Regions from separate parts of the Neobacillus sp. S1115 genome, predicted to be linked through region 2. Evidence: riboswitches for the same ligand, from Rfam matches in the RefSeq annotation. Region 2 holds a riboswitch; the other holds the start of a gene.
What was found. A riboswitch is a leader RNA that binds a small molecule or an ion and turns the genes downstream of it on or off. The one in region 2 is predicted to bind cobalamin.

Region 1: linked by a shared signal. The riboswitch ahead of ACZ5B7_RS16590 (ABC transporter substrate-binding protein) and the one ahead of ACZ5B7_RS19705 (ribonucleoside-diphosphate reductase subunit alpha) in region 2 are both predicted to bind cobalamin.

The regions. Positions count from the first base shown of each region.
Region 1 covers NZ_AP038275.1:3,425,761-3,429,977, reverse strand. Annotated here, with positions in the region: gene ACZ5B7_RS16595 (hydantoinase B/oxoprolinase family protein) at 1-1,772, shown strand, start outside; cobalamin riboswitch at 2,021-2,210, shown strand; gene ACZ5B7_RS16590 (ABC transporter substrate-binding protein) at 2,379-3,359, shown strand; gene ACZ5B7_RS16585 (FecCD family ABC transporter permease) at 3,356-4,217, shown strand, end outside.
Region 2 covers NZ_AP038275.1:4,074,023-4,078,239, reverse strand. Annotated here, with positions in the region: gene ACZ5B7_RS19725 (LLM class flavin-dependent oxidoreductase) at 1-523, shown strand, start outside; gene ACZ5B7_RS19720 (cysteine hydrolase family protein) at 651-1,184, shown strand; gene ACZ5B7_RS19715 (hypothetical protein) at 1,322-1,765, shown strand; gene ACZ5B7_RS19710 (OsmC family protein) at 1,898-2,347, shown strand; cobalamin riboswitch at 2,434-2,634, shown strand; gene ACZ5B7_RS19705 (ribonucleoside-diphosphate reductase subunit alpha) at 2,772-4,217, shown strand, end outside.

The DNA of each region.
Region 1 (4,217 bases), 650 kb from region 2:
GAATGTCGCCAGGTGGCTGGGCGCCTGCAGCTTATGATGTATATAGTGAAGCGATCAGCTTCCCTGCTGTTCGGATTATGGAAAGAGGAAGAATGAATCGGGATATCCAAAGGATCCTGATGAACAATGTTCGCCTTCCAATCCCTGTCATTAATGATGTGAAAAGTTTAATCGCCGCCAATATTACCGCCGAACGAAGGGTTAATGCGCTGATCGATAAATACGGTTTAGAGGATTACAAGCGGTATTGTGAAATTAACAAGGATTTAGCCGAACAAACGATTCGCAAACGCATCCGGGATATTCCAAATGGAGTTTATCACACAAAAGAATGGGTGGAGTACGATGGCCATGGAGCGGATAATCTCTATCCGGTGGAATGTAAATTAACAGTGGAAGAAGATCACCTCCATGTTGATTTAAGTGGATCCTCCCCACAGGCAGATGGGTTTATCAATGCGGGACCAGGTGCTATTTATGGAGGTTTGTATGGCGTCATTGCGATGACCATTGGCTGTGATATTCCGGTCAATGCAGGAATGTTGCGACCGCTCACAATTGAACTCGGACCGCCTGGAACGATTGTAAACCCTGTGATCCCGGCTCCTGTTTCGTGCGGGCACATGGAAACAACAGGAAAAGCGGGTAAAGCTTTTTACGAGGGAATTTTTAAAGCGTTGCAGCTCAGCGAAAATCCTTGGCTGAGGAACCGGGTTGCTGCGATTGGTCACAACAATTGGCCGGGGAATTCTTGGGTCGGGTTGGATCAATATGGCCAGTATACAGCGTTTCCTGCATTTGATTGCGGTTCTGGCGGTGTGGGTGCCCAGGCTACCTGCGATGGACTGGATATTGGCGCATTTGAAATGCAGCAGAATAATGGAATTCCTGATGTGGAAACAAATGAAGGGCTGTACCCGATGTTTTATTTTTACCGAAAAATTAACGTGAATTCCGGAGGTCCCGGATATCATCGCGGCGGTCAGGGAATGGATTATGCCTGGATGCCGTACAACAATCAAGGATTACTCGGTACCATTGAAAACGCCTGTGCCGAAATGCCTGCACATGGCACTCTGGGCGGATACCCGGGTGGAACGAGTTCCTTTAATAAGATTGATGAATTTGATATCAACCAGTTCATTGCCGAACATGGACGTCTGCCAATTCCTAATGAGCTTACCAATTATACGACCCTTCCCAACCATATTGCCGGAATGCCTCTTGGTCCAAAGGCAGTGTTTAAGCAAGTGACAGGCGGTGGGGCCGGAATCGGAGATCCGTTATTGCGTCCGATTGAAAAGGTGGAAAAAGATTTACAGGATGGATATATTACCCCTGATCTGGCTGAAAAAGCGTATGGAGTAATCTGGAATGCATCTGAACGAAGAGTTGACTTAGAGGCAAGCCATGAAAAACGCCGCTCCATTCGTCGTGACCGGATCGGCCGAAATCCTGAAGTTGAGGTCTCTGAACAGGAGAAATTAAAGGTTCCGTTAAAATTTGTCAATAAAGCAGGCAAAAAATTAGTTTCTTGTAACTTCTGCGATCATGAACTGTCCGAAAGCAATATGAACTGGAAGGAAGGAGCCGTACAGCGAAAAGCTGATTTAGTGGAAACAATGTCTGAACTGGGGATTTATGTCCAGCCCAGGGAATCTGGGAAGGCTGAACTACACGAAGCAATTTGTCCTTCCTGCGGCACCTTGCTGCAATCAGACGTGTTAACGGAAGATGTTAAAGAATTTAACGATTATGTCCTCACAAACTAATCATTAGATAGACACGACAAACTGAGTTCAGCTTACTGGACTCAGTTTGTCGTTATTTCCTAAATCAATAATTATATTATGTTAATTTAATGAGGAATATCTTTTCCTAAATCGATGATAGAAGGAAGTAAATATGCCCCCCTTTCTTAATTAGTAAGCATGGTCTTTTCCTTTATCCCTAAACCAAATATTTGCTAATCATGAAGTATTTGCTATAATACTAGTTGAGTAATTTGCTTGACCAATTGAATCTGACATAGCTAGTAGGTGCCTTATCATTGGATAAGGTTAAAAGGGAAGCCGGTGTGAATCCGGCGCGGTCCCGCCACTGTTATTCGGGGATAACCTCGCAGTACCACTGTTCCAGTTAAGGAATGGGAAGGAGAGGAAGTCATGTTACCCGTAAGCCAGGAAACCTGCCTATTAAGCTTGCCAACGAAATCCTTCGCGGAAAAGGATCGGCATAATCAGTATAAATATGTTTATTTTTTCTGATTTTCGCGCGCCCTGTTTCCGAATGGAAGCAGGGCTTTTTCGTTGTTATGGGAAAGACTTCAAGATATCAAGCTCATCTCGAACTATTAACGAAGGGAAGAGAATTGAGTAATGAGAAAGTTTTTGGCATTAATTTTGACTGTATTAATGATGGTGACGATCAGCGCATGTGGGACAACAAAAGAATCTTCAGGTGCAGATAAAAACCGAAAATCCGAAACAGCAACGAAGGAGGTAACAGACAAAGCAACCGTTTATCCGCTTACAGTGAAGGATGCAACGGGTACTGAAATAACTTTTGATAAGGCGCCGGAACGCATTGTTTCCACCTCTCCTTCGGAGACAGAAATTCTTTTCGCTCTAGGCCTGGGCGATAAAATTTACGGTGTATCTGATTTTGATGATTACCCTAAAGAAGCAACGACAAAGCCAAAAGTAGGCGGGGTGACAAAGCCAAATGAGGAAGCCATTATGGCGGCTAATCCGGATTTAGTAATCGGTGGCATCTCAATGAAAAATGATATTGCTGAGAAATTTCGTGGTTTAGACCTTAAGTTATATAAAACTGAGCCGAAAAAGCTGGAGGATATTTTAAATAATATTATCCAAATTGGTATCATTACAGATACTCAAGAAAAAGCAGAAGAACTCGTGGCACAAATGAAGGATGATATTCGCACAGTAACAGAAGCTGCTGCAAAAATTAAGGAAGAAGATAAGAAAAAAGTCTATATTGAATTTTCTCCAGGCTGGACGGTTGGCAAGGGTGAATTTATGGATGAGCTGATTACGATGGCTGGCGGTGTTAACATTGCCTCAGATATGAAAGGCTGGAATGCAATTAACGAAGAGAAGATCATTCAGGATAACCCGGATGTCATTCTGTATTCCGCAAATGTTGTTGATGATAAGTCTGGCAAACCGTTAGAGGAATTAATTAAATCTAGAAGCGGCTGGGATAAGATTACAGCCATTCAAGAAGGTCGCCTTACGGGGATCGAAGGAAATATTATGTCCAGACCCGGACCAAGAATAACAGATGCACTGAAGCAAATTGCCGAAGCCATTTATCCGGAATCGTTTAAGAAATGAAAAGAAGATTAGCGATATGGGGGGGAGCGGGTTTCGTTCTCCTTCTTTTCTCAGGGGTTATTAGTTTATCGCTTGGTTCTGCTAATTTGCCGCTTTCGCAAGTTTGGGGAATTCTCTTACACCAGCTGCCTTTTTTACATAGTCTCATAGATTCCAACTGGCCTGAATCAGCTGAGCAAATCATCTTAAAAGTTCGATTGCCACGGGTTTTTCTTGCCATTCTTGTTGGAGCGTGCTTATCACTTGCTGGTGCTGGCTTTCAAGGGGTGTTACGCAACCCGTTAGCTGATCCCTATACATTAGGGGTAGCATCTGGGTCGGCGGTAGGTGCTGCTTTCATCATTTTATTCGGTTTTCATACTAGTTTATTTGGTATTTGGACGATACCATTGGTTGCATTTGTGACAGGGCTGATTAGTTTGCTTGTTGTCCTCCGTTTAGCAAATGTACATGGAAAGTTTAAACTAGAAACCATCATTTTATCTGGGGTTGTCGTTTCTGCTTTTCTTGGGTCACTTGTTTCCTTTATGGTGTCACTGTCCGATCAAGTGGTGAATGAAATCGTCTTTTGGCTGATGGGGAGTTTAGCCTTAAGAGGTTGGTCATTTACCTTTGTACTCATGCCTTATTTAGCAATTGGGATAGTGGTGTTGATGTCATATGGACGTACATTAAATTTATTTGCATTAGGAGAGCGGCAGGCAGCACATTTGGGTGTCAACATTAAACGGACACGGCTCGTTGTGTTGGTCGTTTCCACCTTAATCACTTCTGCTGCAGTGTCAATCGTAGGAACGATTGGTTTTGTCGGACTTGTCGTTCCACACTTAGTGCGTCTTATCGTTGGGCCGGATTACC
Region 2 (4,217 bases):
GGCAGGAACGAATGTCCCTATTTATATTCTTGGTTCCTCGACAGATTCTGCTTACTTAGCGGCAAGTCTGGGACTTCCATATGTTTTTGCCTCCCATTTTGCGCCAAGATACATGGAGGATGCGATTTCGATTTATCGCAGCCGGTTCCAGCCGTCTGAGTATTTGGATCAGCCATACATGATGGTTTGTTTAAACGTGGTTGCTGCAGCAACAGACGAGGAAGCAAGTTTCTTATCAACTACGATGCGGCAATTTTCCCTAAATGTTGTTCGCGGTTCCCGCATGCCATTGCAGCCGCCGGTTGAAAATATGGAACAAATTTGGACTCCAATGGAGAAGGAAATGGTGATGTCCATGTCCAGAATGACGATGTTGGGAAGTAAAGAGACCGTCCGGGAGCAGTTGTCAGCATTTCAGGAAAAATATAATGTGGATGAACTTATGGCTGTTACCTATATTTATGATGTTGAAAAACAAAAACGGTCGTATGAGATATTAAAGGAAATTGTGGACGGGAAATAGGTAAAAAGTGCAAATATCTTGCGGGATATTTGCGCTTTTTTATTATCTTATTTGTACGGATTTTATGGAAAAAAGATGTAAAATTAGTGGGGGCAATTAAAAAATTCGCTGAAAGGGGAATGGATTAATGGGAGAAGGAAAATCATCATTACTGGTTATAGACGTTCAGTTAGGTCCGCTTTGGGGGACTTATAAAAAGGATGAAACGTTTTCCGTGATACAAAAGATGATTGCTAAAGCGGAAAGAGAAAATGTCCCTGTTTTTTACATTCAGTTTGAAGGTCCGGAGGGTGATTTGCTGGCAAGGGGAACACAGTTTTGGAAGTTTGCTCCGGGGATTACTCCCCGCGAGCAGGATGTTGTGATCCACAAACGGGCGGCGGATTCTTTTTATCAAACGGATTTACAAGAGGAGTTGCAAAATCGCGGTGTGACCAACCTTGTTGTAGTCGGTGTGAGAACAGAATTCTGCATTGATACGACGTGCCGTTCAGCCTTGTCACAAGGTTTTGATGTTACATTAATTGAGGACGGTCATACCACTGTTGACGCAGTTTTTTCTGCCGAGCAGGTAATAAATCATCATAATCATACCCTGAGAGGAGTGAAGACTCCTGAACACAAGATTGCCGTTGTGAAGTCGGATGAGGTTATCTTTTAAATTAAGAACTTTTTGCGTCGTATGTCTAGCTAATATTCCGATTTTTCAAATATAAGTGTAAAATAAAAGTAGGAAAAATACTCCATTTTGATTCGCCATACGATTTTTCCAAATCAAAACGAAAGAAGATGGAGAAAATGGACAAAACGAAGTTTTTATCGAACATGGCCGGAACAGTGTTGACATTGGTCGGGATTGCGGCAATTACGGTTGGACTGGGGCTGATTGTGGCGCCCGATGGAGATGGTTTCAAGCTATCAGTTGAGCTCTTGAAAAATACTCCGTTCAGGGACTATCTCATTCCCGGTATCGTTTTGTTGACAGTGATTGGAGTAGGAAGTTTATTGGCGGCAATTCTAGCATTTAAGCTTCATCGGTTCGCAGGAGCAGCGACCTTGCTGCTTGGCTTGGCACTCGTCCTGTTTATTGTGGCCCAAGTCTATTGGATTGGTACAGGAAGCGGTTTATTGCCGATTTTAATGATTGTTGGGATTGTGGAGATGGGCTTAGGAGTTTTGATCATGGCAGTGGATTCCAATCATCAAATGTTCCACCGCCATCATAATCACCATGCACATTAAAGGGAAGAATGGAGGAATTTTACATTGAAAATGTAAGATTCCTTTTTGTCATTTTTTGCAGGGTTTTAGGAATTTTTGTTGAAAGGTTAAAAAGGATGGTTTCATAAAAAATGTTAAAGGGGTATTTGCAAAATGGAAAGTTTTCACTTTAAAGTAAATGGCAGCTGGCAGGGAGATCGGAATGGGAAGGGGCATATTCAAGGAGGCGGGCTTGATATTACTGTCTCCGCACCGGCGGATATGGAGGGTCCAGGAATCGGGTCAAATCCGGAGGAGCTGCTTATTTCTTCTTCCAATAATTGTTATATGATTACACTAGGGGCGATGCTGGGGAATCGTAAAATTGAGCTAGAAAAACTCGAGGTTGTTTCTGAGGGTGTAGTTGACAGGGAGGATGGCAAATTGAAGTTTAAACAAATTATCCATCGTCCAGTTTTTTATATTAATAGTGACTCGGGGATCTCTCCAGAAAAATTGCTAGAGATTGCAGTCCGAGCAGAAAAAGCTTGCTTTATTTCTCAGACATTACGGCCAAGTATCGATATTTCAGTAGAGCCAAATGTTGTCGTTGATGGAAAATAATACTTGACCAAAAAATGAGCTTGTACTAATATTTATATTAGTTTTTCTATATATTGTTTTGTTTACAAAACTAAAAACTATATATTGTGTTAGCCTTAAAGAGAGACGCCGAATACGGCTTAATAGGGAATCCGGTGTGATGCCGGAACTGCCCCCGCAACTGTAAATGCTGACGAAATGAGCAAACCACTGTATAAGAATGCTTATGAAAATAGGTGCTTATATGGGAAGGGCTTAGAGTAGAGGGATGCATAAGTCAGGAGACCTGTCTTTCTTAAGATGTTTCAACTTCTTCGGGGATTGAGAAGAGGAAACGACGGCGACAGAAAAGAAGGCATGGTTTCCTTTTTCTTTTTTTGTTGTTTGCTCGTTTCATCCGCTCGGATCCCCCCGAAGCGGATTTTTTATTTATAGGGGGAAAACCATGACCACACAGGAAAAATCAGATTTATACGAAGTATTAGAATCGATTAAGGAAGTTTCGATGAAATACAAGCTGGATACAACGGGGCTGGAAAAACAAATTATGGAGCTAGATATGTCAAAAGAGGAGGCAAATCAGCAGGGATTATTATATGCAGTTAACAAAATTGCAATGGACCAGCCGGATTGGACTTTTGTTGCGGCCCGCTTATATCTGTATGAACTCTATATTAATGCAGCGGAGAATAGAGGCTATGATTCTTCACTAAAATATGGGGATCTACACGGCTTAATTATACATTTAAGTAGTATTGGGATTTATTCTAGTGACCTATTAAATTTATATACGAAAGAGGAAATAGAGGAATTAGCGAAAGAGATTAATCCTGACCGGGATGAGTTATTTAATTACATAGGGTTATTCCTATTGGCAGACCGTTATCTTGCCCGGGACCATAATCGAAACATTTTCGAACTACCGCAGGAACGTTTCATGATCATTGCCATGACAATCATGAAATACGAGAAAAAGGGCGTGAGGATAAAACTGGTAAAAGAAGCTTACTGGGCATTGAGTAATTTATATATGACTGTTGCCACCCCCACCTTGGCGAATGCCGGAAAAAGCTTTGGTCAGCTGTCCTCCTGCTTCATTGATACGGTGGACGATTCCCTTGATGGCATCTATTTAAATAACTGGGACATTGCCCGGTTAAGCAAAGATGGCGGCGGGATTGGGATTTACTTTGGGAAGGTGAGGGCATTAGGCTCAGACATTAAAAAGTTCAAGGGTAATTCCTCCGGTGTCGTACCATGGGTTAAATTGGTCAACGATACCGCCGTCAGTGTTGATCAATTAGGCCAGCGCCAGGGGGCAATTGCTGTTTACTTGGATTTGTTTCACAAGGATCTAATGAACGGGTTCCTGGATTTGAAAACGAACAATGGGGACGAACGCCGGAAAGCACATGATATTTTTACAGGTGTCTGCGTGCCGGATCTTTTTATGGAAAAACTGCAGGAGACTGATGGCACTGGCAGAAGCATCGGCGAGTGGCATACCTTTTGTCCTCATCAAGTGAAGCAGGTGATGGGCTGGAAAGATGCCGATGGAAATCCCCTAGGGATAGAGGATTTTTACGATGAAATTGACCGGAAATATTTTACGGAGAAATATGAAGAAGCTGTTAACCATCCGTTACTGCCGCGAAAAACGTATAGGGCTATGGATATAATGGCGCGAATCATGATGGTGCAATTGGAAACGGGGACCCCGTATATGTTTTACCGGGATGAGGTCAACCGGCAAAATCCCAATAAACATTTATTAGGAAAGGGCCGCACCTCGATTTTCTGCAGCAACCTTTGTACGGAAATCACGCAAAATATGTCGGCGACGAAAATTGTTAACGAATACCAGGATCAGGAAGGAAATATAGTAATTGTT